Regions from separate parts of the Methylobacterium sp. PvP105 genome, predicted to be linked through region 1. Evidence: predicted binding sites of a transcription regulator. Region 1 holds the regulator's gene; the other holds the start of a gene.
What was found. Region 1 encodes PhoB, which activates phosphate uptake and scavenging genes when phosphate is short. Its sites were predicted from a motif close to TGTCATNNANCTGTCAT; they were not measured.
Positions count from the first base shown of each region.

Region 2: the regulator PhoB is predicted to act here: its motif matches at 7,029-7,045, upstream of J3A75_RS28960 (Orn/Lys/Arg decarboxylase N-terminal domain-containing protein).

Region 1 is NZ_JAGIPA010000001.1:3,503,436-3,518,997, reverse strand. Features, by position in the region: gene lpxC (UDP-3-O-acyl-N-acetylglucosamine deacetylase) at 1-876, shown strand, start outside; gene J3A75_RS17230 (outer membrane protein assembly factor BamD) at 1,064-1,945, shown strand; gene recN (DNA repair protein RecN) at 2,129-3,802, shown strand; gene J3A75_RS17220 (hypothetical protein) at 3,919-4,119, shown strand; gene J3A75_RS17215 (hypothetical protein) at 4,136-4,381, opposite strand; gene pstS (phosphate ABC transporter substrate-binding protein PstS) at 4,638-5,678, shown strand; gene pstC (phosphate ABC transporter permease subunit PstC) at 5,764-6,741, shown strand; gene pstA (phosphate ABC transporter permease PstA) at 6,754-7,644, shown strand; gene pstB (phosphate ABC transporter ATP-binding protein PstB) at 7,667-8,482, shown strand; gene phoU (phosphate signaling complex protein PhoU) at 8,591-9,310, shown strand; gene phoB (phosphate regulon transcriptional regulator PhoB) at 9,432-10,127, shown strand; gene J3A75_RS17180 (protein-disulfide reductase DsbD family protein) at 10,207-12,381, opposite strand; gene J3A75_RS17175 (aminopeptidase P family protein) at 12,525-14,363, opposite strand; gene J3A75_RS17170 (hypothetical protein) at 14,501-14,755, shown strand; gene J3A75_RS17165 (Rmf/CrpP family protein) at 14,756-14,944, opposite strand; gene J3A75_RS17160 (50S ribosomal protein L11 methyltransferase) at 14,995-15,562, opposite strand, start outside.
Region 2 is NZ_JAGIPA010000001.1:5,940,730-5,956,291, forward strand. Features, by position in the region: gene J3A75_RS28925 (hypothetical protein) at 47-556, shown strand; gene J3A75_RS28930 (hypothetical protein) at 579-941, opposite strand; gene J3A75_RS28935 (LysR family transcriptional regulator) at 1,119-2,075, opposite strand; gene J3A75_RS28940 (YceI family protein) at 2,177-2,797, shown strand; gene J3A75_RS28945 (cytochrome b) at 2,814-3,416, shown strand; gene J3A75_RS28950 (YceI family protein) at 3,413-3,985, shown strand; gene J3A75_RS28955 (GNAT family N-acetyltransferase) at 4,057-4,635, opposite strand; gene J3A75_RS28960 (Orn/Lys/Arg decarboxylase N-terminal domain-containing protein) at 4,635-6,980, opposite strand; gene J3A75_RS28965 (hydroxyacid dehydrogenase) at 7,302-8,282, opposite strand; gene J3A75_RS28970 (TonB-dependent receptor) at 8,784-10,913, shown strand; gene J3A75_RS28975 (hypothetical protein) at 11,062-11,817, shown strand; gene metB (cystathionine gamma-synthase) at 11,827-12,987, opposite strand; gene J3A75_RS28985 (cytochrome b) at 13,043-13,645, opposite strand; gene J3A75_RS28990 (catalase family peroxidase) at 13,642-14,742, opposite strand; gene J3A75_RS28995 (BLUF domain-containing protein) at 14,799-15,562, opposite strand, start outside.

The sequences.
Region 1 (15,562 bases):
CCCGCCGAGATCACCATTCGACCCGCTCCGGCCAATCACGGCATCGCCTTCCTCCGCACCGGTACCACCCACGGCAACGATCGCCTGATCAAGGCGCATCACGCCCTCGTCTCCGCCACCGAACTCTGCACTGTCCTGGGCGACGTCGAGACCGGCGCCGTCGCCACCGTCGAGCACCTGATGTCCGCCCTCTACGGCCTGGGCGTCGACAATGCTCTGATCGAGATCGACGGCCCCGAGATGCCGATCCTCGACGGATCCGCGCTCCCCTTCGTCCAGGCGATCGACCAGATCGGGATCGCCACCTGCGACACGCCGCGCCGCTGGCTCAAGATCCTCCGACACGTCCGCATCGAGGCCGGGACCTCCTTCGCGGAGCTGCGCCCGATCGATCGCGGTTTCCGCCTCGACGTCGAGATCGATTTCGAGAGCCCGGTGATCGGCCGCTCCCGCAAGGCGATGGACCTGTCGCCCGCCACCTATCGCCGCGAGATCGCCGGCGCCCGCACCTTCGGGATGATGCGGGACGTGGAGCGCTACTGGAAGGCCGGCTTCGCCCTCGGCGCCTCGCTGGAGAACACCGTGGCGGTCGGCGAGACCGCGGTGGTCAATCCCGAGGGCCTGCGCTTCCAGGACGAGTTCGTCCGCCACAAGATCCTCGACGCCATCGGCGACCTCGCCCTGGCCGGCCTGCCGATCCAGGGCGCCTACCGCTCCTATTGCGGCGGCCATCGGATGAATGTCGGGGTGCTGTCCGCCCTCTTCGCCGACCGGGCGAACTACGCCGTCGTCGAGGCGCAGGGCTCGCGCCGCGAGACCGTGCTGTCCGAGCTCGGCGTCGGCCTCGGCATCGCCGCCTTCGCGGGCGACCTGTAGCCCCTGTGACCGGCGGGACACAGCCCGCGACCGATCCTGGCCGCCGCAGCCTTGCCGCTTTCGTGCCCGAATCGAACGGCAGGGTTTAACGGTCCGTGAACGGCGGGCACGGCCCGGGGCGGGCCGGATCCACCCACGCGATGGCATGACGGCGCGAAACGGCGCCGGTTCCGGGAAAGAGCGCCAGATGCCTGTCACCATTCGTCATCGCCGGGCAGCGGCCTTCGCGGTGCCCTTCGTGGCCGTCCTCGGCCTGGGCCTCGGCGGCTGCGACTTCGACCCGACCAGCATCTTCGCCGAGAAGTACAAGCCCGAGGTCGTGCCGGACGTCCCGGCCGACAAGCTGTACAGCGACGGTCTGGCGAAGCTCGAGGACAGCGACTACGAGGGCGCGGTCAAGAAATTCGACAATCTGGACAAGCAGTACCAGTATTCCGAGTGGTCCCGGAAGGCGCTGCTGATGACGGCCTACGCCAATTACGAGGGCCAGAAGTACGACGACGCGATCAGCGCCTCGAAGCGCTACCTGCAGCGCCACCCGGCCAGCAAAGATGCCGCCTACGCGCAGTATCTGATGGCGATGTCGAACTACAAGCAGATCCCGGACGTCACCCGCGACCAGGAACGCTCCGAGAAGGCGCTCGTCGCGCTGCAGGAGCTGGTCCAGAAGTACCCGACGTCGGAATACGCCGCGGACGCGAAGGCGAAGATCCAGATCACCCGCGACCAGCTCGCCGGCAAGGAGATGGAGATCGGCCGCTTCTACCTCGAGAAGCGCAATTTCCCGGCGGCGATCAACCGCTTCCGCGACGTGGTCGCCAAGTATCAGACCACGCGGCACGCCGAGGAGGCGCTCGAGCGCCTGACCGAGGCCTACTGGGCGCTCGGCATCACCCAGGAGGCGCAGAACGCCGCCGCGGTGCTCGGCCACAACTTCCCGGAGAGCCCCTGGTACAAGGACGCGCACGCGCTCCTGGCCCAGAACGGGGTCGAGCCCCGCGAGGAGAAGAGCTCGTTCCTCTCGAAGATCTTCCGCACCGTCACCGGCAAGACCGCCTCGGCCGAGTAGGCCGCCCGGCCCGCCCGGGGCCGGGACGCGAGAGATCGAGGCCCGGAGCCGCCGCTCCGGGCCTTTCCCATTGCGGCCCCCGGCGCGTTGCACCATCCGCGCGGTGCGACGCATTTTTGGGGTGAATCCGAGCCGCGGCGGCCTTATGTCTGCGGTCCCATCCTGAGGAATCCCCGTCGCCGCATGCTGGCGCAGCTCGCGATCCGCGACATCGTCCTGATCGACAGGCTCGAACTGAATTTCCGATCGGGGCTCAGCGTCCTGACCGGAGAGACGGGCGCGGGTAAATCGATCCTGCTCGACGCCTTCGCCCTGGCGCTCGGCGGCCGCGGCGACGGCCGTCTGGTCCGCCACGGCGAGGCGCAGGGCGCGGTCACGGCCGTGTTCGATCTGCCCCTCGATCATCCGGCGCGCCGGATCGCGGCCGAGGCCGAGATCGACACCGAGGGTGACCTGATCCTGCGCCGGACCCAGATGGCGGACGGCCGGACCCGCGCCTTCGTCAACGACCAGCCCGTGGGCGTGCAGGTCCTGCGGGCGATCGGCGCGGCCCTGGTGGAGATCCACGGGCAGCACGACGACCGGGCGCTGGCCGACCCCGCCTCGCACCGGGCGATCCTCGATGCCTTCGGCGGGCTTCAGAGCCAGCTCGCCAAGGTCGCGGCCGCGTCGCGGGCCGTGCGGACGGCCCGCACCGAGCTCGCCGAGCACCGCGCCCGCGTGGAGGCCGCCCGCAAGGAATCCGACTTCCTGCGCCACGCCGTGGAGGAGCTCGCCGCCCTCGCGCCGCTCGCGGGCGAGGAGGCCCAGCTCGCCGAGCGCCGCACGATCATGCAGCAATCCGAGAAGGTCGCGCGCGAGCTCAACGAGGCGCTCGAGGCCGTCGGCGGCCCCCATTCCGGCGTGCCGCACCTCTCGGCCGCTTTGCGCAAGCTGGAGCGGCGCGCCGCGCAGCTGCCGGCCCTGGTCGACCCGTGCGTGAACGCCCTCGACGCCGCCATGGTCGCCCTCGACGAGGCCCGCGCGGTCCTCGAGGCGGCGGTGGCCGAGACGGAGTTCGACCCCCGCGACCTGGAGCGCGTCGAGGAGCGGCTCTTCGCCCTGCGCGCCGCGTCGCGCAAGTACGATGTCCCGGCCGACGACCTCGCGGCCCTGGCGGAGCGCTACGCCGGCGACGTGGCGGCGATCGATGCCGGCGAGGCGGCGCTGGCCGGACTGGAGCAGGCGCTCGCGACGGCGGAGGCCGCCTATACCGAGGCGGCCGAGAAGCTCAGCGCCGGCCGGCGCCGGGCGGCCAAGCAGCTCGACGCGGCCGTGAAGGCCGAGCTGCCGCCGCTCAAGCTGGAGCGGGCCCGCTTCATCACCGAGATCGCCACGGACCCGGACTCCCGCGATCCGGCGGGAACCGACCGGGTCGAGTTCTGGGCCCAGACCAATCCCGGGACCAAGCCCGGCCCGATGATGAAGGTCGCCTCGGGCGGCGAGCTGTCGCGCTTCATGCTGGCGCTGAAGGTCGTGCTGGCCGACAAGGGCTCGGCTCCGACGCTCATCTTCGACGAGATCGATACCGGCGTGGGCGGCGCGGTGGCGGACGCCATCGGGATGCGGCTCGCGCGGCTGGCGGCCACCGTGCAGGTGGTGGCGGTGACCCACGCCCCCCAGGTCGCCGCGCGGGCCGAGACGCATTTCCTGATCGCCAAGGCGCCGGTGAAAGGGGCCAGCCGCGTCGCCACGCGCGTGGCGAGCCTGCCGGTCGCCGAGCGCCGGGAGGAGATCGCCCGGATGCTGGCGGGCGCCACCGTCACCGACGAGGCCCGGGCGGCCGCGGCGCGGCTCCTGCAGGGCGCCGACGCGTAGTCGGGCGACAACCTTAACCGTTGGTTGAAGGTAATGATTCGTTAACCATTCATCGTGAGAGTACGGCCATCCCGGTACCGCGGCAGGTTTGGGCGGTGGAAGGGCGGGAGGGAGCCATGAAGCCGTCAGTCGTCGAGTCCGATGGGTCTCTGCCTGCGGGACAGCCTCTGAAGCGGGCGGTCGACACCCGCCAGCTCGGCCTCACGCTCCGCACGGTCTACGAGGGCAGCGTCGACACGCAGCCGATCACCGACACGCATGTCGAGCTGCTCCTGCGCCTGCGCCAGAAGGAGCGGGAGCTGCGCCGGGCGGTCTGACCCGGCACCGCGGGCGCTACCAGCGGCGCGCGCCCGGCCGCCGACGATACTCGGCCGCGCGAATCAGCGTCAGCACCCGGTCGAGGCTCACCAGCAGCTCCGCCTCCTCGACGCGCGCCGCCGAGGCCGCCTCCGGATCGCGGCTGAATTTCTGACGGGCCTGCGCCAGCGCCAGGGCCCGCTCCACGGCTTCCCGCTCGGCGTGCAGGGCCTGCCAGGCCGGATCGGATTCCGTCGCTGCACCCACCTCGTCGCCGCCCACGATCCGCGCGTCCTTCTGCTGCCGGCTGCCGCTCCTGGCAGAGAGGAACGCGCGAGAGCCCGGAACCGTGCCGCGCCCGGGCGGAGCGCCGTGTCACCCCGCGTGTCATCCGGGTGTCATCTACTTGTCGTAACCGCCCGGCCATCGGGCGGCCGGCGCTGGGTCTCTTCGGAAGATCGGCCGCAGGGCTCTGCCGCGGGCATGGGCTTGCCGGCGGGGCAGCGCAGGCTCTTGCCCGACGGCAACGGAGATTCCTTTGAGACCCTTCGCTTACGCGCTCGCCGTCGGCCTCGCGACGGTTCAGCTGGCGTCCGCGGCGCTCGCCGCCGATATCACCGGCGCCGGCGCCACGTTCCCCTTCCCGGTCTACTCCAAGTGGGCCGAGGCCTATCGCAAGGAGACCGGCTCGGGCCTCAACTACCAGTCGATCGGCTCCGGCGGCGGCATCAAGCAGATCCAGGCCAAGACGGTCGATTTCGGCGCCACGGACGCGCCCCTGAAAGCCGAGCAGCTGTCCAAGGACGGCCTCGTCCAGTTCCCGACCGTGATGGGCGGCGTCGTGCCGGTCGTGAACATCCCGGGGATCGAGCCGGGCAAGCTCAAGCTCACCGGCGACGTGCTGGCCGACATCTACGCCGGCAAGATCGCGAAGTGGAGCGATCCGCGGATCGCCAAGCTCAATGACGGGCTGAAGCTCCCCGACGCCAACATCACCCCGGTCTACCGCTCCGACGCGTCGGGCACGACCAACATCTTCACCACCTACCTGTCCCAGGTCTCCGAGCCCTGGAAGAAGGAGTACGGCGCGGCCACGACGATCTCCTGGCCGGTGGGTCAGGGCGGCAAGGGCAACGAGGGCGTCACCGCCACCGTGAAGCAGGTGCCGAACGCGATCGGCTACGTCGAGTCGGCCTACGCCAAGCAGAACAAGCTCTCCTACGCCCTGCTGCAGAACAAGGCCGGCAAGTACCCGCAGCCCGACGACAAGGCGTTCCAGGCCGCGGCCGCCAGCGCCGACTGGAAGGCCGCCCCGGGCTTCGGCATCTCGCTGACCAACCAGCCGGGTGAGGAGGCGTGGCCGATCACGGCGGCGACCTTCATCCTGGTCCACAAGGACGCCGCCGATCCGGCCAAGTCCGCCGCCGTGCTGAAGTTCTTCGACTGGGCCTACAAGAACGGCGACAAGCTCGCCACCGACCTCGACTACGTCCCGCTGCCGGACAACGTCGTCGAACTGATCCACCAGGAGTGGAAGGACGTGAAGGGCAAGGACGGCAAGCCTGTCCTCAACATGTGAGCGTGGCCGGGAGGAGGTGAGAACCTCCTCCCTCGCTTCCGGGAACGCAGCGCGCTACCACGCCCCCCTTCGCAGAGAACCGCGGATGCCCGCTTTGACCGAATCGATCGCCCTCGGCCGAACCCGTACCGCGACCGCGCGGAAGGCGCCGAGCCGGAGCCTCGACACGCTGTTCCGGACCTGCTCGTACGGCGCGGCCCTGCTGGTGCTGCTCGTGCTCGCCGGCATCCTCGGCTCGATCCTGTACGGCGGCTGGCCCGCCTTCCGCGAGTTCGGCTTCGGCTTCCTGACCTCCAGCGCCTGGAACGTCGGGACCGAGCAGTACGGCGCCCTGGTCGCGGTGATCGGGACCGTCGCCTCCGCCTTCCTGGCCCTGCTGATCGGCGTGCCGGTCTCGCTGGGCATCGCGGTCTACCTCACCCAGCTCTGCCCGGGCTGGGCCCGCAAGCCGGTCGCCATGACGATCGAGCTGCTCGCCGCCGTGCCGAGCATCATCTACGGCATGTGGGGCCTGTTCGTGTTCGCGCCGCTCTTCGCGCGCTACGTCCAGATCCCGGTCTCGAACCTCGTGGAGGGCATGCCGATCGTCGGCACGCTGTTCTACGCCCGGGTACCGTCGGGCGTCGGCGTGTTCACCGCCGGGATCATCCTGGCGATCATGATCGTGCCGTTCATCGCCTCGATCGCCCGGGACATGCTCGACCAGATCCCGACCGTGCTGCGCGAGAGCGCCTACGGCATCGGCTGCACCACCTGGGAGGTCGTGCGCCACGTGCTGGTGCCGCAGGCGGCGGTCTCGATCATCGGCGCGATCATGCTCGGCCTCGGCCGGGCGCTCGGCGAGACGATGGCGGTGACCTTCGTGGTCGGCAACGCCAACCGGCTCTCGGCCTCGATCTTCGACCCGAGCTCGACCATCGCGTCGCGCATCGCCAACGAGTTCAACGAGGCGGACGGCCTCCAGCTGAACGCGCTGATGGCCCTGGGCTGCATCCTGTTCGTGATCACCTTCGTGGTGCTCATCATCGCCCGGCTGCTGACGCGCCGCGTCAAGGCCGCCTGAGGAGCACGCGCGATGGTTTCCTCCAGCACGATCGCCCCGGCCGCCCAACGCCGCCCCGGCCGCGTCCGCCAGGGACGCCGCGTCGCCGACCGGGCCCTGCGCGTCGCCTGCACCGCCGCGACGGTGGTGGGCGCCCTGGTCCTCGGCTCGATCCTGGTGATGCTGATCGTCCAGGGCGTGCGCGGCTTCACGCCCACCCTGTTCACCAACCCGACCCCGGGCCCGGGCTCCGAGGGCGGCGGCATCGCCAACGCGATCCTGGGCAGCCTCGTGCTGACCGGGATCGGCATCCTGATCGCCACACCGGTCGGCGTCATGGCCGGGACCTTCCTCGCCGAGTACGGGCGCGGCTCGAAGCTGGCGGCCCTGATCCGCTTCCTCAACGACGTCCTGCTCTCGGCGCCGTCGATCCTGATCGGCCTGTTCGTTTACACGCTGATGGTGCGGCCGATGGGCACCTACTCGGGCTGGGCCGGCGGCGTGGCCCTGGCGATCATCGCCGTGCCGGTGATCGTGCGCACCACCGAGGACATGCTGCGCCTCGTCCCCGGAACCCTGCGGGAGGCCGGCGCGGCGCTCGGCGCGCCGCCCTCGACGGTGATCATGAGCGTGACCTGGCGGGCGGCCTCGGCCGGCATCGTCACCGGCATCATCCTGGCGCTCGCCCGCATCGCCGGCGAGACCGCGCCGCTGCTGTTCACCGCGCTCAACAACAATTCCTGGTTCTCGGCCAACCTGATGGGCGGCGTCGCGAACCTGCCGGTGATGATCTACCAGTTCGCCCTCTCGCCCTACCCGAACTGGCAGGGCCTCGCCTGGGCGGGCGCGCTCCTGATCACCGCGACCATCCTGGCGCTGTCGATCATCGCGCGCCTCGTGATCAAGCCGCAGGCCTCGCGCTGAGCCCCCTTTCGAGGACACGACGATGAACGCCGCCTCCGCGATCCCGACGGTCGAGCTGAACCGCAACCGCGCCGAAGAGGGCGGCCCCGTGCGGATCGCCGTCAAGGACCTGAACTTCTACTACGGCAGCTTCCACGGGCTGAAGGACGTCAACCTCAACTTCCACGACCGGCAGGTGACGGCGCTGATCGGCCCCTCCGGCTGCGGCAAGTCCACCCTGCTGCGCTGCTTCAACCGGATCTACAGCCTCTACCCGGAGCAGCGCGCGGAGGGCGAGATCCTGCTCGACGGCGAGAACATCCTCAGCCCCTCCGTCGACCTGAACGAGCTGCGCTCGCGCATCGGCATGGTGTTCCAGAAGCCGACGCCGTTCCCGATGTCGATCTACGACAACGTGGCCTTCGGCCTGCGCCTCTACGAGAAGCTGCCGAAATCCGAGCTTGACGGCCGGATCGAGGAATCGCTGCGCAAGGCCGCCCTCTGGGACGAGGTGAAGGACAAGCTCCGGCAGCCGGGGACCGGCCTGTCGGGCGGCCAGCAGCAGCGCCTGTGCATCGCCCGGACGGTGGCGCAGCGTCCGGAGGTGATCCTGTTCGACGAGCCGACCTCGGCCCTCGACCCGATCTCCACCGGCCGCATCGAGGAGCTGATCGAGCAGCTGCGCGACGAGTTCACCATCGTGATCGTCACCCACAACATGCAGCAGGCGGCGCGCATCTCGCAGTTCACCGCCTTCATGTATCTGGGGCAGCTCGTCGAGTTCGGTCCGACCAACCGGATGTTCATGAATCCGACGGAGCGCCGCACGCAGGACTACATCACCGGCCGCTTCGGCTAGTCTGCCGGGCCGCTCCGGTCCCGGGACCGCCGCTCGCGTCTCCGGCGCGTCGGCGGATCCGCAAACCTCCCGGAGGGCCGTCCCCGGGACCCCATCGAAGGATCCGCCATGCCCGGCCATATCGTCACCTCCTACGACACCGACTTGGAGAACCTGCGTCGCTCGATCTCGGAGATGGGCGGCGTCGCCGAGAAGATGACCGCGGAGGCGACCGATGCCCTCGTGCGCCGGGACGACACGCTCGCCCAGGCGGTGATCCTCGCCGACAAGCGCCTCGACGCGCTGCAGCGGGACATCGAGGAGCGCGCCGTGCTGCTGATCGCCCGGCGCCAGCCGCTGGCGATCGACCTGCGCGAGACCATCTCGGCGATCCGCGTCTCCGGCGATCTCGAGCGGATCGGCGACCTCGCCAAGAACGTCGCCAAGCGCGTGGTGGCGATCTCCGACCAGGCTCCGGCCCAGAAGATCGTGCTCGGCGTGCGCCACATGAGCGACCTCGCCGAGGGCCAGCTCAAGGACGTGCTCGACGCCTACGCGAGCCGCGACGTCCAGGCGGCCCACGACGTCTGGGAGCGCGACGGTGAGATCGACGCCCTGTACAATTCCCTGTTCCGCGAGCTCCTGACCTACATGATGGAGGACCCGCGCAACATCTCGTTCTGCACGCACCTGCTGTTCTGCGCCAAGAACGTCGAGCGCATCGGCGACCACACCACCAACATCGCCGAGACGATCCACTACCTCGCCACGGGCGAGACCCTGGCGGGCGACCGGCCGAAGAACGACGCGTCGAACTACGCGACGGTGGACGGACTCCAGGCGCCGTGAGCCCCCGACCCCGGCCTTCCTGCGGGCATGGCCGGGGCCAGTAACCGTGCAGGTTGAGGCCGGGCGGCGCCTCCTGCACCATCCGCGGGACCGCCGGTAGAACGAGTCGTCGAACGTGAGCATGCAAGTCCTGATCGTCGAGGACGAGGAGGCGCTGACCACGCTGCTGCGCTACAACCTGGAGGCCGAGGGCTTCCTGGTGGATTCGGCGGCGCGCGGCGACGACGCCGAGCTGCTCCTGGCGGAGCGGATCCCGGACCTCGTCCTGCTCGACTGGATGCTGCCCGGCCTCTCCGGGATCGAGCTGTGCCGCCGGATCCGGGCGCGCCGGGAGACCGAGCGCCTGCCGGTGATCATGCTCACCGCCCGGGGCGAGGAGGGCGACCGCGTCCGCGGTCTCGGCACGGGCGCCGACGACTACATCGTCAAGCCGTTCTCGGTGCCGGAACTGCTCGCCCGGATCCGCGCGCTGCTGCGCCGGGCCAAGCCCGCCCACGTCTCGGACCGGCTGGCGGCGGGCGATTTGGAGCTCGACCGCACCGGCCACCGCGTCCGTCGCGGCGGCGAGGAGCTGCATCTGGGCCCGACAGAGTTCCGGCTGCTGGAATTCCTGATGCTGGCGCCGGGCCGGGTCTTCTCCCGCGAGCAGCTCCTCGACGGGGTCTGGGGCCACGACGTCTACATCGACGAGCGCACGGTGGACGTGCATGTCGGGCGGCTGCGCAAGGCGCTGAACGGCCCGCGCCAGGCCGACCCGATCCGCACGGTCCGCGGCTCGGGCTACGCCTTCGACGAGACCTTCTCGCTCGAGGCCTGAGGCGGCCCCAAGGCGCGTCGGAGCGACAGATCGCTCCGGCGCGCCGTCTCTGCTCAGGCGCCGGGGACCGCGGACGGGTTCAGCGCGCCAGCGCCGCGCTCCGTCCCGCGGCGGCCGGCACCGCCTCCAGCGCCGCCAGGACCGTCCCCTCGGTCAGGATCTGCGGGAGCACCTGGGGCTCCCCCGTCCCGGTGTAGAGCAGGTAGAGCGGGACGCCGCTGCGCCCGTGCTTCTCCAGGAGGCGGGTGATCTCGGGGTTCTGGTTGGTCCAGTCGCCCTTCATGTAGGTCACGCCGCGCTCGGCCATCGCGGACCGCACCGCCCTGGTGTTGAGCGAGGTCGCCTCGTTGACCGCGCAGGTGATGCACCAGGCGGCGGTCATGTCGACGAAGACGGGGCGGTGCGCGTCGAGAAGGGCGTCGAGGCGCGCCTGCGTGAACGGCTCGACCCCGTCGGCGGCGGCCTGCGCCGCCGGCGCGGCGCTGCTCCGGGGCAGGGTGACGGCGAGGGAGGCGACCGCGATCAGCGCCAGCGCCGCGGCGGCCTGCGCGATCCGACCCGTCCGCGGCGCGGCGGCGCGGCCGTGCTCCCAGGCCCAGGCGGCGAAGCCCACGAGCACGAGGCCGATCAGCGCCGCCAGCTGCCCGCGCGGGTCGACCTGCTGCGCCAGCACCCAGATCAGCCACGCGACGGTGGCGTAGACCGGGAAGGCCAGCACCTGCTTGAGGGTCTCCATCCAGGCGCCCGGCCGCGGCAGTGCCCGCAGGGCCGGCGGCCAGAGGGTCAGGAGCAGGAAGGGCAGGGCGAGGCCGAGGCCGAGGCTGGCGAAGACGGCGAGCGCCACGCCGGCGCTCTGGGTCAGCGCGAAGCCCACCGCCGAGCCCATGAACGGCGCCGTGCAGGGCGTCGCCACCAGGGTGGCGAGCACGCCCGTGAAGAACGAGCCGCTCAGGCCGGCGCGCCGGGTGAGGCCGTCGCCGAGGCCGGCGAGCCGCCCGCCGACATGGACCGCGCCGGAGAGGCTCAGGCCCATCGCGAACAGCAGGTAGGCGAGCCCCGCGACCACGGCGGGCGATTGGAGCTGGAACCCCCAGCCGATCGCGGCCCCGCCGCTCTTCAGGCCGATCAGCGCGGCGGCGAGCGCCAGGAAGCTCGCCAGGACGCCGGCCGTGTAGGCGAGGCCGTGGAGCCGCAGCCGGGCCGGCCCCTCGCCCGCGTGCCGCACGAGGCTCAGGACCTTGATCGACAGGACCGGGAAGACGCAGGGCATCAGGTTGAGGATCAGGCCGCCGAGGAAGGCGAAGGCCGCGGCGGTCGCGAGGGTCAGCGCGTCGAAGTCGGAGGTTGCCGGCGCGGTCGAGGCCGGGTTCGGCGCGGTCGGGGCCTGCGCCGCGGCGGCCGGGAGCACCGGCTCGTCCCCGTACGCGAAGGCGAGCCGGCGGGTCCCGGCGGCGTCGACCTCGTCGACCGTCAGGACGCCGGGCAGCGCGGTGGGCACCGGATCGGTCGGGCTGCTCCGCGCGAGGGTCAGGTGCAGGCCGGTCTCGTCGACGGTCATCACCTGGGCGGCGGCGTTGTCGATCGCGGTCTCGGCGTAGGGGAAGTACGCGGCGTTGCGGAGCGCCTCGGGCTTGAGACCGGTCGCGGCGAAATCGAGGCGCAGGGTGTCGCCCTGGCTCGACAGGCGCAGGGGCCAGAGCGCCGGCACGGGCAGCGCGGCGCGCGCGCGCGCGAACAGCGCGGCGCTGGCCGGGTCCGGCTCGGCCTTGCCCACGGGCAGGGTCAGGGCGAGGTCGGCCGAGCCGGGCACGCACTCGGTCTCGCAGACGAGATAGGTCAGTTTCGCCTGGATCCGCACCGGGTCCGCCGGGTCGAGGCTCGGCGGCGGCGTCACCGGCACGAGGAGCGTGACCTCGCCCTCGTAGCCGTAATTCATGAGGGTCGCGATCGGGATGCGCTCCGGCGCCGGCCACCGGATCGCGCCGGCGTTGAAGCCGGCCGGCAGGGTCCAGGTCACCTCCGGGGGCAGGCCGGAATCGCCCGGATTGCGCCAGTAGACGTGCCAGCCGGGCTTGATCTGCATCCGCACGGCCAGCGTGAAGGGCTGCGCGCCGGCGACCGCGGCGGGCTCGGCCACGAGGCTCGCGCGCACGAGGTCCGCGGGCGTGCGGAAGCCCTGCGGAAACCCCTGCGCCGCGGCGGCCGAGAGGCTCGCGGCGAGGGCCAGGATCAGGATGGCGAGGCGGCGGATCATGCTGTCCCTTCGCGCGCGGGGCGGTCGCGGTTTCACGCGCGGCGTCTCTCGCCCGGCGCGGGCGTTTCCGTGGCGCCGGGTCTTACCATGGACCGCGTCCGGGGTCCCGTCCGGGGTCCCGTGCGGGGTCCCGTGCGGCCGGCTCACCCCTCCAGCGGCGCCGTCGCCCGCTCCAGCCAGTCGCGCGCGGCGGTGTCGAGCCCGGGCGCCAGGGTCTCGCGCACCCGGGCATGGTAGGCGTCGATCCAGGCCCGCTCCCCGGGTTCGAGCAGGTCCGGCCGGATCAGCCGGCGGTCGTAGGGGGCGAGCGTCAGCGTCTCGAAGCCGAGCATCGGGCGCTCGCCGCCCGCGATCGCGCGGGACTCGACCAGGACGAGGTTCTCGATCCGGATGCCGTAGGCGCCGCGGGCGTAGTAGCCCGGCTCGTTCGACAGGATCATGCCGGGCTCCAGCGCCACCGTGCCGGTCTTGGCGATCCGCTGCGGCCCCTCGTGCACCGACAGGAAGGCGCCGACGCCGTGACCGGTGCCGTGGTCGAAGTCGAGACCGGCCTGCCAGAGCGGCGCCCGCGCGAAGGCGTCGATCTGGGCGCCGGTCGTGCCGACCGGGAACACCGCCCGCGCGATGGCGACGTGCCCCTTCAGCACGCGCGTGAAGCGGTCGCGCATCTCGGGGCTCGGCGCGCCGACCGCGACCGTGCGGGTGATGTCGGTGGTCCCGTCCGGGTACTGCGCCCCGGAATCGATCAGGAACAGCTCGCCCGGCCGGACCGTCCGGTCGGTGGCGCGGCTCACCCGGTAGTGGACGATCGCCCCGTTCGGTCCGGATCCCGAGATGGTGGGGAAGGAGACCTCGCGCAGGTCGCCGCCCGCGGCCCGGAAATCCTCCAGGGCCTCGACGGCGGCGATCTCGGTGAGGCCGCCGGCCGCGGCCGCCCCGTCGAGCCAGGCGAGGAAGCGCACGACGCTCGCCCCGTCCCGGACATGGGCGGCGCGGGCGCCCGCGATCTCGGCGGCGTTCTTGACCGCCTTCATGCCGGTGATCGGGTCCTTGCCGACATCGGCCGTGCCGCCGGCGGCCTCGATCTTCTCCTTCAGGGCGACGGCGCCGGTCGACGCGTCGAGGCGGACGCGCACGCCCGCCAGGGACGCCAACCCGTCGTCCAGGTCCGCCCGCGGCAGGATCTCGGCGACCGGCGCGAGCGCGGCCCGCAGGGCCGGATCGACGTTCGGCGAGACGAGGAACAGCCGGGCCGGCCCCTCGCGCGGAAGGATCGCGTAGCCCAGCGCCAGGGGCGTGTGGCCGACGTCGGCCCCGCGCAGGTTGAAGGCCCAGGCGAGATTGTGCGGGTCGGAGATCACCAGGGCGTCGCAGCCGCCCTCGGCGAGCGCCGCCCGGATCCGGCCGAGCTTGTCGGCGGACGCCTCGCCGCACAGCGCGTCCGGGTGGACCACCACCGGTCCGGCCGGCGGCCGCGGCCGCCCGGCCCAGACCGCGTCGACGAGGTTCGGCACCGCCCGCACCGCGCCGCCGGCGCGGGTCACGGCCCGCTCCAGGCGCGCCAGACCGTCCGGCGTGTGCAGCCACGGATCGTAGCCGAGCACCTGATCGCGCCGCAGGTTGGCGCCGATCCAGGCCTCCGGCGTCGTTTCGGCGAGCGGTACCACCGTGACGAGGCCGGTATCGACCTGCTCGGGCGCCTGCAGGGTGTAGCGCCCGTCGACGACCAGCGCCGCCGACTCCATCAGGATCACGGCCGTCCCGGCCGAGCCGGTGAAGCCGGTGAGCCAGGCGAGCCGTTCGGCGTCGGCGGGAACGTATTCGGACTGGTGCTCGTCGGCCCGCGGCACGACGAAGCCGTCGAGCCCGGTCGCGCGCAGGGCCGCCCGCAGCGCCTCGATCCGCTCGGCGCCCTTCCGGTGGCTCGGGTCGTCGAAGCTCTGGAAGCGCTGACGCGGTCGGGACGTGCGGGTCTCGGTCATCCGCGGAGCCTAGCGCCCGCCGCTCCCGCGTCGCAACACCCTGTTCTCACGACAAAGAGTCGGTCGGAGGTCGGTTGCGGTGCTTAAAAATCGTTAGCAATCTTATCACGCCGCGGATTTTCGCTTATTACTCAGACATGCCCCGCCGCGTTTACTACCGGATCAGCGACAGACCCGACGGCCGCTTCGACGCCGTCGTGACGATCGAGCCCGACACGGTGGTCCGCCGCGACGGTTTCGACTCGCTCGCCGAACTCGAGGAGTGGATCGACGGCCTGCGCGCGCTGATGGCGGCGCTCGGCGCGCCCGTGTCACAGGTGGACACGGCGGGGGCGCCGGCCGAGACCGCGGACGAGCCGGATCGGCCGGGCCGGCTGCGCACCGCGCGCTGATCAGCCGTTCGTGACCGGCAGGTCCGGCGCGCGATCCGCGGGCGCGCCGTCGTAGCCCTCGATCCACGCTCGGCGCGCGGGCGAATCGGCCGGATAGGGGCAGGCATCCTTGGGACGGCCCCACGCCCGGGCGCGGGCGCCCTCGGCGATCGGGTCCGCGGGCGGATCGTGGAGCGACGTCTGGCTCATGGCCGGACAACACGCCGGCGCGCGCGGAGTTCTGGGCGGTTCCGCGCGGTTCAGCGCCGCGGACGCGGTGCCGCACCGCCGCGCGTCAGGACAAGGGCGACCCACCCCTCGATCACGCCGCGCCGCACGAGGGAGAAGCCCTGGAGGCGGTAGGCGGAGAGCACGCCGGGCACGTCGCGCTCGATCAGGCCCGACAGGACCAGCACACCCTCGGTGGCGACGACCCGCGCCAGCGTCGGCGCGAGGAGCCTGAGGGGCCGGGCCAGGATGTTGGCGAAGACGAGATCGAAATGGCGCGACCGGTCGGCGAGGCGGTGGCGGACCCCGGGCCCCTCGTAGAGCTTGAGATAGGGGCCGAGCCCGTTGGCGCGGGCGTTCTCGCGGGCCGTGCGCACGGCCTCCGCGTCGAGGTCGCCGGCCACCACGGGTTGCCGCAGGGCCCTGGCGGCCGCGAAGGCGAGGATCCCGGTCCCGGTACCGACGTCGAGGACGTGGACCGGGCGCCGGCGCTTGAGCTCCGAGACCAGGGCGCGGAGGCAGCCCAGGGTCGTCCCGTGATGCCCGGTGCCGAAGGCGAGGGCGGCCTCGATCTCGATGGCCAGATCATTGCCCCGGACG
Region 2 (15,562 bases), 2.4 Mb from region 1:
GTGTCGCCCGAGCGGAACTCGGAGCTTGGCGGTACGTTTTTCCGCCATGGAACACTATCGCTCCACCCTCGGGACCACTGCCGTTGCCGTATTCGGGCTGGTGGCGGCCGCGCATATTCTGCATCCGGGCAATTACGAGGTGCAGACGCGCCCCGCACGTCCGGCGGTGACGGACGCGGCACCGGTCACGCAGAGCGCCTGGGTCGATCCGCCGGCCAAGCTGGCCGCGCCGGAGACCACCGGCGCGCTGGCGGCCGTCCCGGCGCCGCGGGTGGCGGCGGCCGTCCCGGCCACAGCCATGCCGGCCGCACCGCTCCCCGCCGAGATGGCGCGCCCGGCCGAGCCGCCGCGCAAGACCGCGGCGCACCGCGCGAAGGGAACGGAGCGCGGCGTCCATCGGGCAGCACGCCTCCGCCACGCCTCGGTCGTCCGCACCGCGGAATCCGACCGGCCGGCGGCCGCCGCGCCGCAGACCGCGCCGGTGGCCGCCCCGTCGCAGAAGATCGATCCGATCGGCGACATCATCCGCGGCCTCGGCTTAGGCCGGGACGGCTGAGCCGGTCCCAGGGCCCGAATTCCTACTCGACGTGGAGGGTGAGCTTCATCTTCGGGTGAATGCCGCACTGGATGACGAAATCGCCCGGCTCGACCAGCGTCAGCCGCGTCTCGGCGCCGGGTTCCTGAGCGCCGGCATCGAACGAGAACCGCTCCGCCTCGATGAAGGCGTGGTGGGTCAGGCGCGCGTCGCCGTTGCGCAGGGCGATGGTGTCGCCGCGGCGCAGGTACAGGTCGGTCGGCATGTACCGGCCCGCCTTCTGCAGCACGATCCGGGTCGCGGCCGGGAGCGAGGCCCGGGCCGTCTCGAGGCCGATACCCGCCCCGGCCAGGGCCAGGATCCCGGCGAACACGAAGGGGCGCAGGCACCTGCTGCGGAGGGACATGACCGATATCCAGACGTGACGCGCTGCGGGCCGGACTCCGCGGGGCACTGGCCGTGCGGCCGCGCTTGCCGCCGCGCGCATGGTGCGATGCGGCCCCTCAACCGGGCACTACGATGTCCGGTAAAACTTTAGCGATATAGACCTATGTAGAGCGTTGATACAGATAAATAAATCGGTTTATCTGTATTCGGTGTGAGTTTCCGCGCTGTCACGGCGGCATCCCCGCGACGCCAGGACGGCCCGGACATGCTCGCGGAAGACCTGGACACGGGCCGGCAGCTCGCGCCCGGCCAGGGTGACGGCGCGCAAGGTGCTGCTGCGGGTCGCCCACGGGCCGAGCACGCGCACGATCTGCCCGGCCTCCACGGCCCGGGCGGCCACGAGGCTCGGGAGGTGGCCGATCCCGGCGCCCGCGAGGGTGAGACGGAGCGCGGTCGCGAAGTCGCTGACCCGGATCGCCGGGCTCAGGGACAGCGGCTCCGTGCGGCCCCGGCCGTCGGAGAGGGTCAGCCCGGCCGTGCCGATCCGTTCCCGGGCGAGGATCAGGTCGTGGTCGCGCAGGTCGGCGAGGTCCGCCGGGGCCGGGCGGCGCTCCAGGTAGGCGGGGGCGGCGTAGAGGGCCAGCGCCAGGGTCGCGAGGACCATCGCGCGGTAGCCGGTCTCCTCCGCGCCGCCCAGCCGCAGGGCGAGATCGATCCGGTTGGCCGCGAGGTCGAGCCGCGCGTCGGTGTTGAGCATCTCCACGGTGATCTGCGGGTAGGCGGCCCGGAAGCTCGCGACGATCTCGGGCATCACCTCGATCCCGAAATCGATCGAGGTCGTGATCCGCAGGTGCCCCGCCGGCACCGTGCGGGCGTCGCGGGCGGTCTCGGCCGCCTCGTCGAGGAGCGTCAGGCTGTCCTGCGCCTTGGCGTAGAAGGCGAGGCCCTCGGCGGTCGGCGACACCGCCCGGGAGGTTCGCGCCATCAGCCGGACGCCCAGCGCCTGCTCCAGGCGGGAGATCCGCCGGCTGACGCTGCCCTTGGTTTCCTGCAGAGTCGCTGCGGCGGCCGTCACCGTGCCGAGATCCACGACGGCGCAGAAAGCCCGCACATCGTCGAGCCCGCCCCGGAAGGTTTCCGTTCTCGCAACCATGGGGTTCCGGATAGCAGGCTCAACCGGTGCCGTGAACGGGTCTACACGGCGGCTGCGGCGCAGCGACTCGCGCTCGGCCGTCTGCTCTGCAGGAGACACCCTTGAAGTCGATTCTCGCCTCCGGCCTTCTGGCCCTGCTGGTCGCCACCCCGGTCGCCACCCCGGTGCTGGCCCAGACACCGCCGACCCGCGACCCCGCCCAGATCCAGGCCGGCACCTACGCGGTCGACCCCGGCCACACCCAGGTCGGCTGGCGGGTCTCCCACATGGGCTTCTCGAACTACGCGGGCGGCTTCTCGGACGTGTCCGGCACGCTGGAGCTGCAGCCGAAGAACCCGGCCGCCGCCAAGCTGTCGGTGAAGATCCCGGTCGCCTCGGTGACGACGACCAGCGCCAAGCTCACCGACGAGCTCAAGGGCGACCAGTGGCTCGACGCCGCCAAGTTCCCCGACATGACCTTCGTGTCCACCAAGGTCGTGCCCGCCGGCAAGGACCACGCGAAGGTGACGGGCGACCTGACGCTGCACGGCGTGACCAAGCCGGTGACGCTCGACGTCACCCTGGTCGGCGCCGGCGTGAACCCGCTGAGCAAGAAATACACGGTCGGCTTCGAGGCCACCGGCACGCTCAAGCGCTCCGAGTTCGGGGTGAAGACCTACGTGCCGCTGATCGGCGACGAGCTGCACCTCACGATCGCGGGCGCCTTCGAGAAGCAGGACTGAGCTGGGAGGATCCGCCATGGCGAACGGGGTCTCCGCGCGGCGGTACTCCGCCGTGGCGATCCTGCTGCACTGGGCGAGCGCGCTGGGCGTGCTCGTCCTGATCGGTCTGGGCCTGACCATGACCCATGCGGGGTTGGCGCCGCTGCGCCAGTTCCAGCTCTATCAGTGGCACAAGTCGGTCGGGATCACCGTGCTGGCGCTGACCGCCCTGCGCGTCCTCTGGCGCCTGACCCACCGGCCGCCGCCGCACCCGGCCGGGATGCCGGCGCGGGAGCGCCGGGCCGCCGCGGCGGCCCATCACCTCCTGTACCTGCTCCTCGTCGGGCTGCCCCTGACCGGCTGGGCCGTGGTGTCGCTGTCGCCGTTCAACATCCCGACGGTGCTCTACGGGATCGTGCCCTGGCCGCACCTGCCGCTGGCGGGCCTCGCCCCCGACCCCGCCGCCGAGGGCGTCCTGAAGCGGGTCCACGCCCTGGGGGCGTGGTTCCTGGCGGCTCTGCTCGCAATCCACGTGGCGGCGGCCCTGCGCCACCACCTCCTCCTGCGCGACGACGTGCTGCGCCGCATGCTGCCGGGGCGCAGCACGTCGATCACCCCGACCGTGGAGCCGACCCGATGAACGCGCGTCACCTCTGCCTGCTGGCAGCTCTCCAGGCCGCCACCCTGCCGGCGGCGGCCGCCGAGTGGGCGGTCGATCCGGGCAAGAGCGCCATCCGGTTCTCCGGCGTGCAGGTCGGCGTGCCGTTCACCGGGCGGTTCGAGCGGTTCAAGGCCGACATCGATCTCGACCCCGCCAAGCCCGAGGCGGGGCACGCGCTCGTGCTGGTCGACCTCGCCAGCGCCCGGACCGGCGACGTCCAGCGCGACGAGGCCCTGCCGCAGAAGGACTGGTTCGACGTCAAGGCGGGGAGCGAGGCGCGCTTCGAGGCGACCCGCTTCGTCGACAAGGGGCAGGGCGACTACGCGGCGATCGGGACGCTGACGATCCGCGGCACGAGCCGGCCCGTGACGCTGCCGTTCCACCTGACCCTGGCGGGCGACACCGCGCGCGCCGCGGGGCGCGTCGGCCTCGTCCGCACCGAGTTCGGGGTCGGGCAGGGGGCCTGGGCCTCGGGCCAGTGGGTGGCGCTCGACGTCGGAGTCGAGGTCGACATCGTCGCGACGGCGCGGCCGGCAGTCGGACACTGACGCGGGCCGCGCGCGGCGACAGGCGGACGGTCCGAATCCCGCGGGCGCCCGGACTCGTCCCGGCGCGCCCGCTACCCCGGTCGGTCCTCCGAGCCCGTCCCCAGCGCCCGCTGGACCATGACGCTGTCCGACCAGTGGCCGTACTTGAAGCCGACCGCCCGCAGGTAGCCGACCCGCTCGAACCCGCAGGCCTCGTGGAGCCGCAGGGAGGCCGCGTTCTCGGCGTCGATGTAGCCGATCATCTGGCGGTAGCCGCCCGCCGCGCAGGCCTCGATCAGGGCCGGCAGCAGGCGCCGGCCGATCCCGGCATGGAGGTGGTCGGGATGCACGTAGATCGAGTGCTTGAGCGTGTAGCGGTAGGCGGGCCGCTTCCGGAACGGCACCGCGTAGGCGTAGCCCGCCACCGCGCCGTCGCGATCCGCCACGAGGTGCGGCAGGCGCTTCTTGCGCATGGTCTTGCGCCGGCGCTTCAGGTCGTCGGGGAGCAGCCGGTCCTCCTCGGCGACGCCGACGTCGCTGACGCCCCGGCTGATGTGGTGCTCGTAGATCGCCACCATCGCCTCGACATCGGCGTCCGAGGACGGGCGGATGACGATGTCGGGGCAGGACCGGGCCGGGACCGGGCCGGGCGTCTCGACCTCGATCTCCATCAGACCCCCTCCCGCGCCACGTAGGTGTGGAAGCGGATCCGCCCGTCCGGGTCGACCTCGCGGTAGACGCCCTGGATCTCGGCCTCGAAGCCCGGGAACAGGTTGGCGGAGGCCTCGAACATCTTGAAATAGTCGAGCATGGGCTTGGCCCTTTCGTCCAGGCGCTCGCCCGGCAGAACCGTGCCGATGCCCGGCGGGTAGACCAGCATCAGCGTGGTGGCGATCCGCCCCTCGGCCTCGGCGATCGGCACGTAGTCGACCGTGTTGCGGGTCAGCAGCTGGGCGGCCTTCTTGGGCGGCATCACCATCTCGGGCAGGTGCTCGGGGGCGAATTGGCGCCGCTGCAGTGCGGAGGTGCCGGCCTCCCGGTGGAAGGCGTGGAACTCGCCGCAGAGGTCGCGCAGGCGCACGCCGCGGTAGCGGTTCGGCCGGCGGTTGACGAATTCCGGCATGGCCTCCTCCAGCGCGACGTTGTCGTCGTGGAGCCGCTTGAAGGCGACGAGGCCCGAGATCAGCGTGCCGGCCTTGGAGGATTCCACCCCCGGGGTCAGCAGGAAGAGCAGCGAGTTCAGGTCGTTCTTCTCGGCGACGATCCGGTTCTCACGCAGGTATTGCGCCACGATCGGCGCCGGCACGCCGTGCTGGGCGTAGGCCCCCGTGTGCCGGTCGAAGCCGGGGGTCAGCACGGTGAGCTTGTTCGGGTCGGTGATGGCGTAGCCCGGCGCCACGTGGCTGAAGCCGTGCCAGCGCGCGCCCGGCTTCAGCTCCCAGTGGCGCGGCGTCGCGGCGAGCTCGTCGGTCGGCACGCTCTCCCACGGCACCTCGGCGCCGTCGGCGTTCACCGTCACGTCCGGCACGAACGGGTCGAAGAACCAGCGCCGGGCAGGGTCGCGCTCGTTCTCCTCGAACTCGCGCCGGATCGCCCGGACCTTCTTGCGCCACTCGATCCCGAGGCGGATCGTGTCGTCCCACAGGATCATGCCGGAGCGCCCCTTCATCATCTGGGCGCCGACGTCGAGGGAGGCGAAGAGCGGGTAGAAGGGCGAGGTCGAGGCGTGGACGAGGAAGCTCTCGTTGAGCCGCTTGTGCTCCACCCGCCGGGTCTGGCCGCGGATATGGCCGTCCCGGGTGTGGATCTGCGAGGCCTGGCTGAAGCTCGCGAGCTGCTTGTGGGTCGACTGCGTGGCGACGATGCCGGGCGAGGTCTCGTCGAGGCCCGTCAGCCCCATGGCGAAGCGCCTTGCGTAGAGCGGGTGGAACTTCATGAAGCCCGCCCAGGCCTCGTCGAACAGGATGTAGTCGCAGAGGTGGCCGATCTTCTCCAGGATCTCCTGGGCGTCGTAGATCGTGCCGTCGTAGGTGCACTGCTCGATCACCGCGACGCGGAACGGCCGCTCCCGGCGCCACGCCTCCGGATCGGTCACCAGCGGGTTGCGGCGGATTTTTTCGCGGATCCGGGTCTCATCCAGGGCCTCATGGAAGATCGGCCCGATCAGCCCGTAGGCGTTGCGGTCCGTCTCCAGGAAGATCGGGATGCCGCCGCCCAGGAACAGGGCGCCGTGGTGGGCCGCCTTGTGGTTGTTGCGGTCGAACAGGACGAGGTCGTCCTCCGCCACCAGGGAGGACAGGACGATCTTGTTGGACGCCGAGGTGCCGTTGAGGACGAAGTAGGTCTTCTCCGCCCCGAAGATCTTGGCGGCCTCCTTCTGGGCCTTCAGCGCCGGGCCCTCGTGGGTCAGCAGGTCGCCGAGGTCGAGGACCGAGTTGTCGAGGTCGTCGCGGAAGATCGCCTCGCCGAGGTGCTCCACGAAGATCCGGCCGATGGGGGACCGGTTGTAGAAGATGCCGCCGTTGTGGCCCGGGCAGGTCCAGAGCTGGTTGCCCTTCTCGGCGTAGTCGACGAGCGCGCCGAAGAACGGCGTCTTGAGGGTCTCGGCGTACTGCGTGACCCGGCTGACGAGGCCGCGGGCGATGAATTCCGGCGTCTCCTCGGCGAGGAAGATGTAGCCGTCGATGAAGTCGAGGAGCTCGACCGGGATGTCCTCCAGCCGCTTGCGGCGGACCATGATGACGATCGGCATCTCCAGGCCGCGCCGGCGCATCATGTCGATGAGGGCGGCCGCCTTGCCGTCGAGGCCGCGCTTGCCCCAGTCGACCACGAGGCAGCCGACCGCCGCGTCGGTCTGGACCGCGATGGCCGCGTCCTCGACGCGCCGGGCGCGCACCACCTCGAAGCCGCGCTGCTCCACGGCCGCGACGATCTGGTTGACGCGCGCGCCCTCGAGATCGTCCGGGTCGAAGGCCGGGGCGCACATCAGGACCGTGAAGCGGCGGTGGAAGTCCATGGAGCCCTCTCTGGCCTCGGATGCAGCGGGTGGCTTTCCGGCCCGTCTGCGACGATTGCATGACACGGTGCGCGGCGGGCGGTCGCGGTCCGGACGAAAGGGCGTGATCCGCCGGGGGCGGGGATGTCGGGAGCGCGGCCCTCCCGCCCGCTCCCTCATCCTGAGGTGCTGGAGCGAGGCGGAAGCCTCGAAGGAGGCCTCCAGAGGCCAGCGCGATCCCTGGAGCCTCCCCTCCGAGGCCCGCCGAGGCGGGCACCTCAGGATGAGGGTGTTGGTCGGAGGCCCGTCGCGCGGCCCGCGGCGGTCCCCGGTCTCAGGGTGTCACGGCGCGCGGCGCCGCTCCCAGACATCCGGGTTGACCAGCCCGCCCGGCCGCCGGCCGGCGAGGACGTCGACCACGCGGGTCGCGGCGGTCTCGGCGGTGCGGATCAGGGCCGCCCCGGTGGAGCCGCCGACATGGGGCGTCAGGATCGCCCGGGGCTGGCGGGCCAGCGGGTGGTCGACCGGCAGCGGCTCCTGGGCGAAGACGTCGAGCCCGGCGCCCGCGATCGTGCCGGCCTCCAGCGCCTCCACCAGGGCCGCCTCGTCGATCAGGCCGCCGCGGCTGGTGTTGATCAGGAAGGCCTCCCGCTTCATCCGGGCGAGCTGGTCCCGACCGATCAGGCCGCGGGTGCCCGTTGTCAGCGGCACGTGCAGGGAGACGATGTCGGCCTCCGCCAGGAGCGCGTCGACCGAGGCGGCCCGCAGGGCGCCGGCATTGGCGAAGTCGGCGTCCGGGCGGCTCGGGCCGTAGGCCAGTACCCGCAGTCCCAGGGCGGCGGCGAGCCGGGCGGTCGCCTGCCCGATCGCCCCGAAGCCGACGAGACCCAGCGTCAGCCCGGCGAGCTCGATCAGCCGGGCGGTGAACTTGAAGCTGTCGTCGCCGGTCCGGACCGAGCGGTCGGCCTCCGGCAGGGCCTTGGCCAGGGCGAAGATCAGCGCCAGCGTCTGCTCGGCCACCGAGACGGCGTTGGCGCCGGGCGTGTTGACCACCACGATCCCGGCCGCGGTCGCCTCGGCGGTGGCGACGTGGTCGGTGCCGGTGCCGTGCACGCCGATCACCCGCAGGGCCGGCGCCGCCGCGATGGCGCGGGCCGGGAAGCCGGTGTTGCGGGTGATGACGGCGACGCAGTCGGCGACCTCGCGGGCCAGCGTCTCGGAATCGGTCCCGCTCGCCGGGCGCGGCTCCAGCCCGGCCGCGCGCAACCGGTCGAGGCCCGCCGCGTGGATCGGCTGGACGATGAGGCACGGACCGGTGATCACGGGAAAACCTCTGCACAAGAGGAGGGGTGACGGGCAAGTTTCGCGCCGGGCCCGTCTAGGCGGGGTGGGCAACCCTGGCAACCGGGCGCCCCGGTCCCCGCCGCGGCGACCCGCTCGGACGCGCGATCCATACCCGATCGCGGCCGGGTCGCGCCCCGCCCGGCCCGACGATCCCGGCCGCGCGCCTCGGCCGAGATCCGGCCTCGCCTTCCGCGAAATCGCCGGCTCGACCGTGCGACGATGGCCGAGGCACTGATAAAGATGTCGTTCGGCGTATGAGGTCAGTATAGAACGTGTTCAATATCGGTCCTCCAGATCCGTCCCGCGCGCGGCGGCTGTAATTGTAATTACTCCAAATGTATTTTTGACATCTGTAGAGATATTTGCTGCCTTGCTCCGTGATTCGGAGCCTCCGTCGCGACAATGCGGTCCCACGACTTCTCAATACCTGTTTCCGCGCGGACCCGGCGCCGACGGCGCGCGGCCCGGCCGGTTCTCCCGATGGCCGTCCTGCTGGGCTTCGTCGGTTCCGGGCCGCACGCCGCCCGCGCGGAGGAGGCGGGGGCCGGCCGGGATGTCCAGCTCGGCGAACTCTCGGTCGAGGGTGCGGCCGCGCCGCGCGGCCCGATGCCGGCCTATGCCGGCGGTCAGGTGGCGCGGGGCGGGCGCCTCGGCCTGCTGGGCGATACCGAGACGCAGAAGGCACCCTTCAGCATCGCCAGCTACACCGACACGCTCATCCGGGACCGGCAGGCGCGGACTTTGTCCGAGACCCTGGTCCTCGACCCGTCGGTGCGCGCCACCCAGACCACGGGGGCGCCGTTCGACTCCTTCTCCATCCGGGGCTTCCCGGCCAACGAGAACACCAGCGGCGAGGTCGCCTTCGACGGGCTCTACGGCATCGCCCCGAGCTTCCGCATCTTCACCGACTACGTGGAGCGCATCGAGGTCCTGAAGGGGCCGTCCGCCGCCCTGACGGGGGTGTCGCCGAACGGCGCGGTCGGCGGCGTGGTCAACATCGTCCCCAAGCGCGCCGGGGCGGACCTGACGCGCGTCACCCTGGATTACGGCTCGTCCGCCTGGGGCGGCAGCCAGGTCGACGTCGCCCGCCGCTGGGGTCCGGGCCGGGAATGGGGCGCCCGCGTCGTCGGCAGCCTGCACGGCGGCGCCACGCCCTTCGACCGCCAGACCGAGACGACCGGCGTCGGGGCCCTGGCCCTCGACTACCAAGGCGACCGGTTCCGCGCGTGGCTCTACCTGCTGGCGCAGACCGACCGCTTCGACGCGCCGCTGCGCCCGTTCCTCCTGCGGGCCGGCGTGCCCGTGCCGCGGGCGCCCGACGGCCGCCTGAACCTGACCCAGCCCTGGGAGTATTCGGACGTCGACGATCGCGGCGGCCTGCTGCGTACGGAGTACGACCTGACCGACCAGGTCACGCTGTTCGCGGATGTCGGCGGCGGGCAGACCGGGGTCGAGCGCTACTTCCAGTCGGCGCCGACGATCCTCAACGGCCGCGGCGACACGACCAGCACGCCGCAATTCTACGCGCTGGGCGTCGACCGGCTGACCTACGACGGCGGCGTCCGGGCCCGGTTCGAGACCGGCGTCATCCGTCACGCCCTGACGGTGCAGGGCTCCGTGTACGACGAGGCGACGGCACGGCGGTTCTCGCCTGGCCGGGGCGCCTACCTGTCGAACCTCTACGCGCCGGCCCTCGTCCCGTACATCGCGCCGATCTACGGCGTCGGCCGGCCCCGCCTGTCCGACAGCACCCTGTCGGGGATCGCGGTGGCCGACACGCTATCGGCCCTCGACGAGCGCGTCCTGCTGACCCTGGGCGTGCGCCGCCAGCGCGTTGAGGCGCACAATTACGTGTCGAATGTCGGCACGCTCGCCTCGTCCTACGACAGGAGCGCCACGACCCCGATGGTCGGCCTCGTGGTGCGGCCCTGGGACTCGGTCTCGCTCTACGGCAACTACATCGAGGGCCTGAGCCGCGGCGACGTGGCCCCGGCGGTGGCGACCAATTCCGGCACGATCCTGGCGCCCTACGTGGCCCGGCAGGTCGAGGCGGGCGTGAAGCTCGATCTCGGCCGGTTCGGCGCCACGCTCGGCGCGTTCCGGATCACGAAGCCCGCGGGCGAACTCGGGCCGCAGGGGCGCTTCGCGGCGACGGCCGAGCAGCGCGTCGGCGGGCTCGAGCTGAGCCTGTTCGGCGAGATCATCCCGCAGGTGCGGGTGGTCGGGGGCGTCACCCTGCTGGACGGACGCCTCGTCCGGACAGCGCTCGCCGTCAATCGCAGGCACCGGCCGATCGGCGTGCCGGAGGTCCAGGCGAGCCTGGGCGCCGAGTGGGACCTGCCCGGGTTACCCGGCCTGACGCTCAACGGCGCGGTCATCTATACGGGGCGGCAGTTCGTCGACCTCGCGAATACCCAGGCGCTGCCCGACTGGGCCCGCCTCGACCTCGGCCTGCGCTACACGACCCTGGTCGCAGAGCGCCGGACGACCTTCCGGGCCAGCGTCCTCAACGTGACCGACGCGCACTACTGGACCGGCGTCGCCTCGTTCGGCACCTTCTTCCAGGGCGCGCCGCGCACCTACCTGCTGTCGATGGCGGTGGACCTCTGAGCAGGGCCGGCCGCGCCGGACCTGCCGGACCGCGCGATGTTTCACGGGAAACATTTTCTTAACCCTGAGGGCCGCCCGCGCGGGACCGGACCGCTGTTGCAGCGGTGCCGTCGCGGCGCCGCGGCCGCCGGGTTACCACCGGTCCGGCATGACGACATCGAGCTGGCGCACCCTCCGAAACGTGCAGGCGCGGAAACGGCTGGAGAAGGCCCTGCCGGCGGTCTTCCCAGTGCCGGTCCTGCAGCACGCCCTCGCGCGACCCCTGATCCCGCCGACGCCGCGGCTCGCCGTCGAGAGCTACTGGCGCAACCACATCCTCCGGGCCGACCGGCTCGCCCGGGCGCTGGCGGCCCGCTCCGGGACACCGGAGGGCTGGAGCTGGCAGCTCGGCGGCGCGGGCCGGGCCGGGAGCTTCCGCCTGCCGCCGGCCCCTTTCCGCGACCCGGCCTTCGCCCGCGGCCGGGGCGCCTGCTGCATCTGCGGCCAGCCGGTCTACCGGTTCGGCTGGCACCGGGATCTCTGGGCGCGCGGCGCGCCCAACACCAATGCCGGCTGGCACGCGGCCTGTGTGGCGGCCTGGAAGTTCTGGATCGCGCCGCACGCCCAGGTCCGGGCGCTGAAGCTGCGCCAGCGCCACCGCTGCACCACCACCGGCAAGCGCCTGCTGAAGACGGCCGAGGTCGACCATCTGCTGCCGCTCTACCGGGTCTGGCGCGAGCACCGCGACGCGCCCTGGCCGGAGCTCCTCGGCTACTGGGGCGCGCCGAACCTGCAGGTGGTCAACCGCGCCGCCCATGTCGACAAGTGCCGCGACGAGGCGGCCGAGCGCTCCCGGACCGTGCAGCTCGCCCGTTTCCGGGTGGTCGAGGACGAGTCCGGGTTCAGCGTGGTCGAGGAGGAGTGACCGGCCGGGTCAGCCGTCCAGGGCCTGGAAGGCCCGCGACAGGTCGGCCAGCAGGTCGGCCTCCGCCTCCAGGCCGACCGACAGGCGCAGCAGCCCGTCGGTGATGCCCGCGATGGCGCGCGCCTCCGGGTCCATCGCCGCGTGCGTCATGGTCGGCGGATGGGCGATCAGGCTCTCGACGCCGCCGAGCGACTCGGCCAGCGTGAACACCCGCAGGGCCTCGACGAAGGTCTTCACCGCCGCGCGGCCGCCGGCCAGCTCGAAGCTCAGCATCGCCCCGAAGCCTGCCTGCTGCGCCTTGGCCAGGGCGTGCCCCGGATGCGTGGGCAGGCCGGGATAATGCACCCGGGCCACCGCCGGATGGGCGTCGAGGAAGGCCGCCAGGGCGGCGGCGTTGCGCTGCTGCTGCTCCACCCGCACGAACAGGGTGCGCAGGCCCCGGAGCGTCAGGTAGGCGTCGAGGGGCGAGCCGGTGACGCCGATCGTGTTCGCCCAGGCGGCGAGGTCCTCGCCCACCGCCTTGTCGGCGGCGATCACGGCCCCGCCGATCACGTCGGAATGGCCGTTCAGGAACTTGGTGGTGGAATGGACGACCAGATCCGCCCCGAGGGCGATCGGCTGCTGCAGGGCGGGCGACAGGAAGGTGTTGTCCACCACAGCCAGCGCGCCGGCCGCCTTCGCGTCTGCGGTGATGCGCCGGACATCGACCACGCGCATCAGCGGGTTGCTGGGCGTCTCGATCAGCACGACCTTCGGCCCCTGGGCCAGGGCCGCCGCCAGCGCGTCCGGATCGGTCTGGTCGACGAAGGCGACGCGGTAATGGCCCCGCTCCGCGCGGAAGCTGAGCAGGCGGTGCGTCCCGCCGTAGCAATCGTGCGGCGCGACCAGGAGATCGCCGGGCCGCAGGCTCGACAGGGCGAGGTCGAGGGCCGCCATGCCGCTCGCCACCAGGACGGCGCGGGCGCCGCCCTCGAGCTTGGCGATCGTGTCGGCGAGGGCGTCCCGGGTCGGGTTGCCCAGGCGCGAGTAATCGTAGGGGCCGGGCTGCTCGAAGGCCGGGAACTTGAAGGTCGTCGACAGGTGGATCGGCGCGATCACCGCGCCGAAGGCCGCGTCCTGGGCCACGCCGTTGGCCGCCGCGACGGTACGCGCCGCTAATCCCTCTGACATCGCCTCGTCCTCCACGCAGAGATCGCCCGCCCCGTCCGACCGGGGCGTGCGTTCTTTATGGAGAACGGATCAGACTTTCAAGAGAACGAGAGCGCCGTTTCGGGGGCGCGGCCGTCCCGGCCGGCCTCGACCGCCAGGGTGCCATGCTGGCGAAGACCCCGTCCCGGTGGATCAGCGCGTGCAGCAGCGCCGCCGCCAGATGCGCGAGGATCAGGGCGAACAGCCCGTAGGCCAGCGCGGTGTGGAGCCGGCGCAGGGCCGCGTACAGCATGGGGTCCGGCGGCAGGATCGGCGGCAGGACCACCGGGCCGGCGAGGATCACGGGATAGCGCGCCGCCGACAGCATCGCCCAGCCGATCAGCGGCATGGCCAGCATGAGGCCGTAGAGGAGGATGTGCGAGCCGTGGGCCGCGCGCCTCTGCCAGACCGGAAGATTCGCCGGCAGCGGCGGCGGCGCGTGGCGCCAGCGATTCGCCAGTCGGAGCCCGGCGAGCAGCAGGATCAGGATCCCGAGCGGCCGGTGCAGGGCCACGAGGGTGCTGTAATCGGCGAGCGAGGTCACCATGGCGGCGCCGATGAGCAGCATCGCCAGGATCAGCGCCGCCATGGTCCAGTGGAGCAGGCGCGCGGGCCGGTTGAAGCGGGCGGTCTCCGTCACAGGGCGGCTCCGTGGATGGCGGCCCCGGTCACGGCGCTCGGCGTCTTGGTCTCGCCGGCGCGGCGGGTGACGGATTGCGCGTAGGCCGCCGACCGGGCGCTCAGCAGCGGGTCGTCGCTCGGCGCGATGCCGTCCGGCAGCACCAGCGGATCGAAGTTGATGTCCCGGCAGGTGGAGGCGGCCTCCGGCGTCGCCGCCGTGAGGGTCAGGGTGCCGACATCCACCGTCGCGCGGTCGGCGGGCCAGGGCAGCGTCGCGTCGGCGGTGGGGTCGCCGGCCTGGCCGAGCGTGACGATCAGGTGCCAGTGCCGCGGGTTCTGCGCGAGCTGCGCGGCGAACGCGTCGAACAGGGCGTTCCGGTCGCCCGGCGCGGCGTCGACCGCCGGCACCGGGTCGGGGACGAGGGCCCAGCGCACCGGCCGGGTGCCGCCGTCCGCGGCGACGAACCGGAAGGCGTTCAGGCTCCAGTAGGTGCTGTCGGCGAAGCCCGCGGTCACGGTCCGGGCCTTGATCAGCGCGGCGGCCTTCGCGCTCTCCGGATGGTCCGCGAAGAAGGCCTTCAGGCGCTCCGGATCCGGCCTGCCGGTGGCGGGATCGGGCCTGGCCGCGAGGAGCTGCGCGTAGAAGGCCTCGGGCGTGCGCACCGGAAAGACCGGGATGTTGTTCATGCCGGTGCGCCACTCCTCGCCGTCCGGCAGCCGGAAGCGCAGGGCGAGGCTGCGCACGGTGGCGGCGGCGTCGGCCGCGTAGGGCTGTCCGCCGGCCAGCGCCACCCGCCCCTCGACCGGCGTCACGCGTCCCGCAGCGAACACGCCCGCCTTCGACAGGCGCGCGCCCGCGCCGCTGCCCGTGAAGCGGCCCGCGACGCACATCCCCTTGGCGTGATTGCGCCGGAAGCCGGGATGCGGCCCGTTCACCTGCTCGAAACGGTCGATGATCCGGGCCGGCGTGAGCAGGCCGGGCGAGAGCCAGCCGCCGGCATACGCGAAGGTGCCGGCGGTCCCGGCCAGCACCGCGCCGATGGCGGACAGGCGCAGGAGCAGCGCACGCCCGGTCATGCCGGGGGGCGCGCCCGTGAGGTCGTGCAGCAGCGTCATCGAGTCCCTCGGAGTCGGTCACGATGACGCCTCTTCGCCCGCCCGCCGCGGCGGTTTCAGGCGGCGCGGGTCCCGTGACGCGCCGGGGGCCGGTCGCCCGCCTCGACCGGTGCGGCGGCGCACACAGCGTCGGCCTCCTGCGCCAGGGCGCGGGCGAGCAGGCCGGCCCGCCCGGCCCACAGGTCCCTCTCGTCGCGCAGCGCCCCGAGGCGGTCCTCGGAGGCGGCCAGCGCGACGCGCAGGGTGTCGATCTCCGCCCGCAGGTCGGTCGTGCGCTGCCGCTCGCTCGCCAGCGCCGCCTTGAGCACGCTGAGGGCGGCCTCGGTCGCGCCGCGCGTCCCGGCCGGTCGGCGCGGGGCCGGCTCGACCGGCGGCGTCCGGTCCTGGGCGGCAGACGGCGGCGCGAGAGGCGGCGGCGCGGCGACCGGCGGCGCGGGTTCCGGGCGCAGCCGCGCGATCTCGGCGCGCACCTGCGCGACGTCGAGCCCGGACGCCGCGCGCGGCTCGGGGACGGTCTCCGGAGGGACGGTCTCCGGAGGGACGGGTGCGGCGGCGACGGTCTCGGCGGCCGGGACGCCCTCCTCCTCGAGAACGAGGCCGTGCAGCATGGCGAAGACCCGGTCGCCGTCGAGCCGCGCGAGGTCGAACCCGCTCTCGGTCGCGAGGCCGCTGAAACGGGCCTGACCGCTGCGCGACGCGCCCACGAACGCCATCGACCAGTTCGCGAAGCCGCGGCTCTCGGCCGGGCCGCACTGCAGGACCGTGACGTCGTCGTGCCGCAGGTCGCGCTGGATCCGCTCGAAGGTCGCCTCGACGCCCT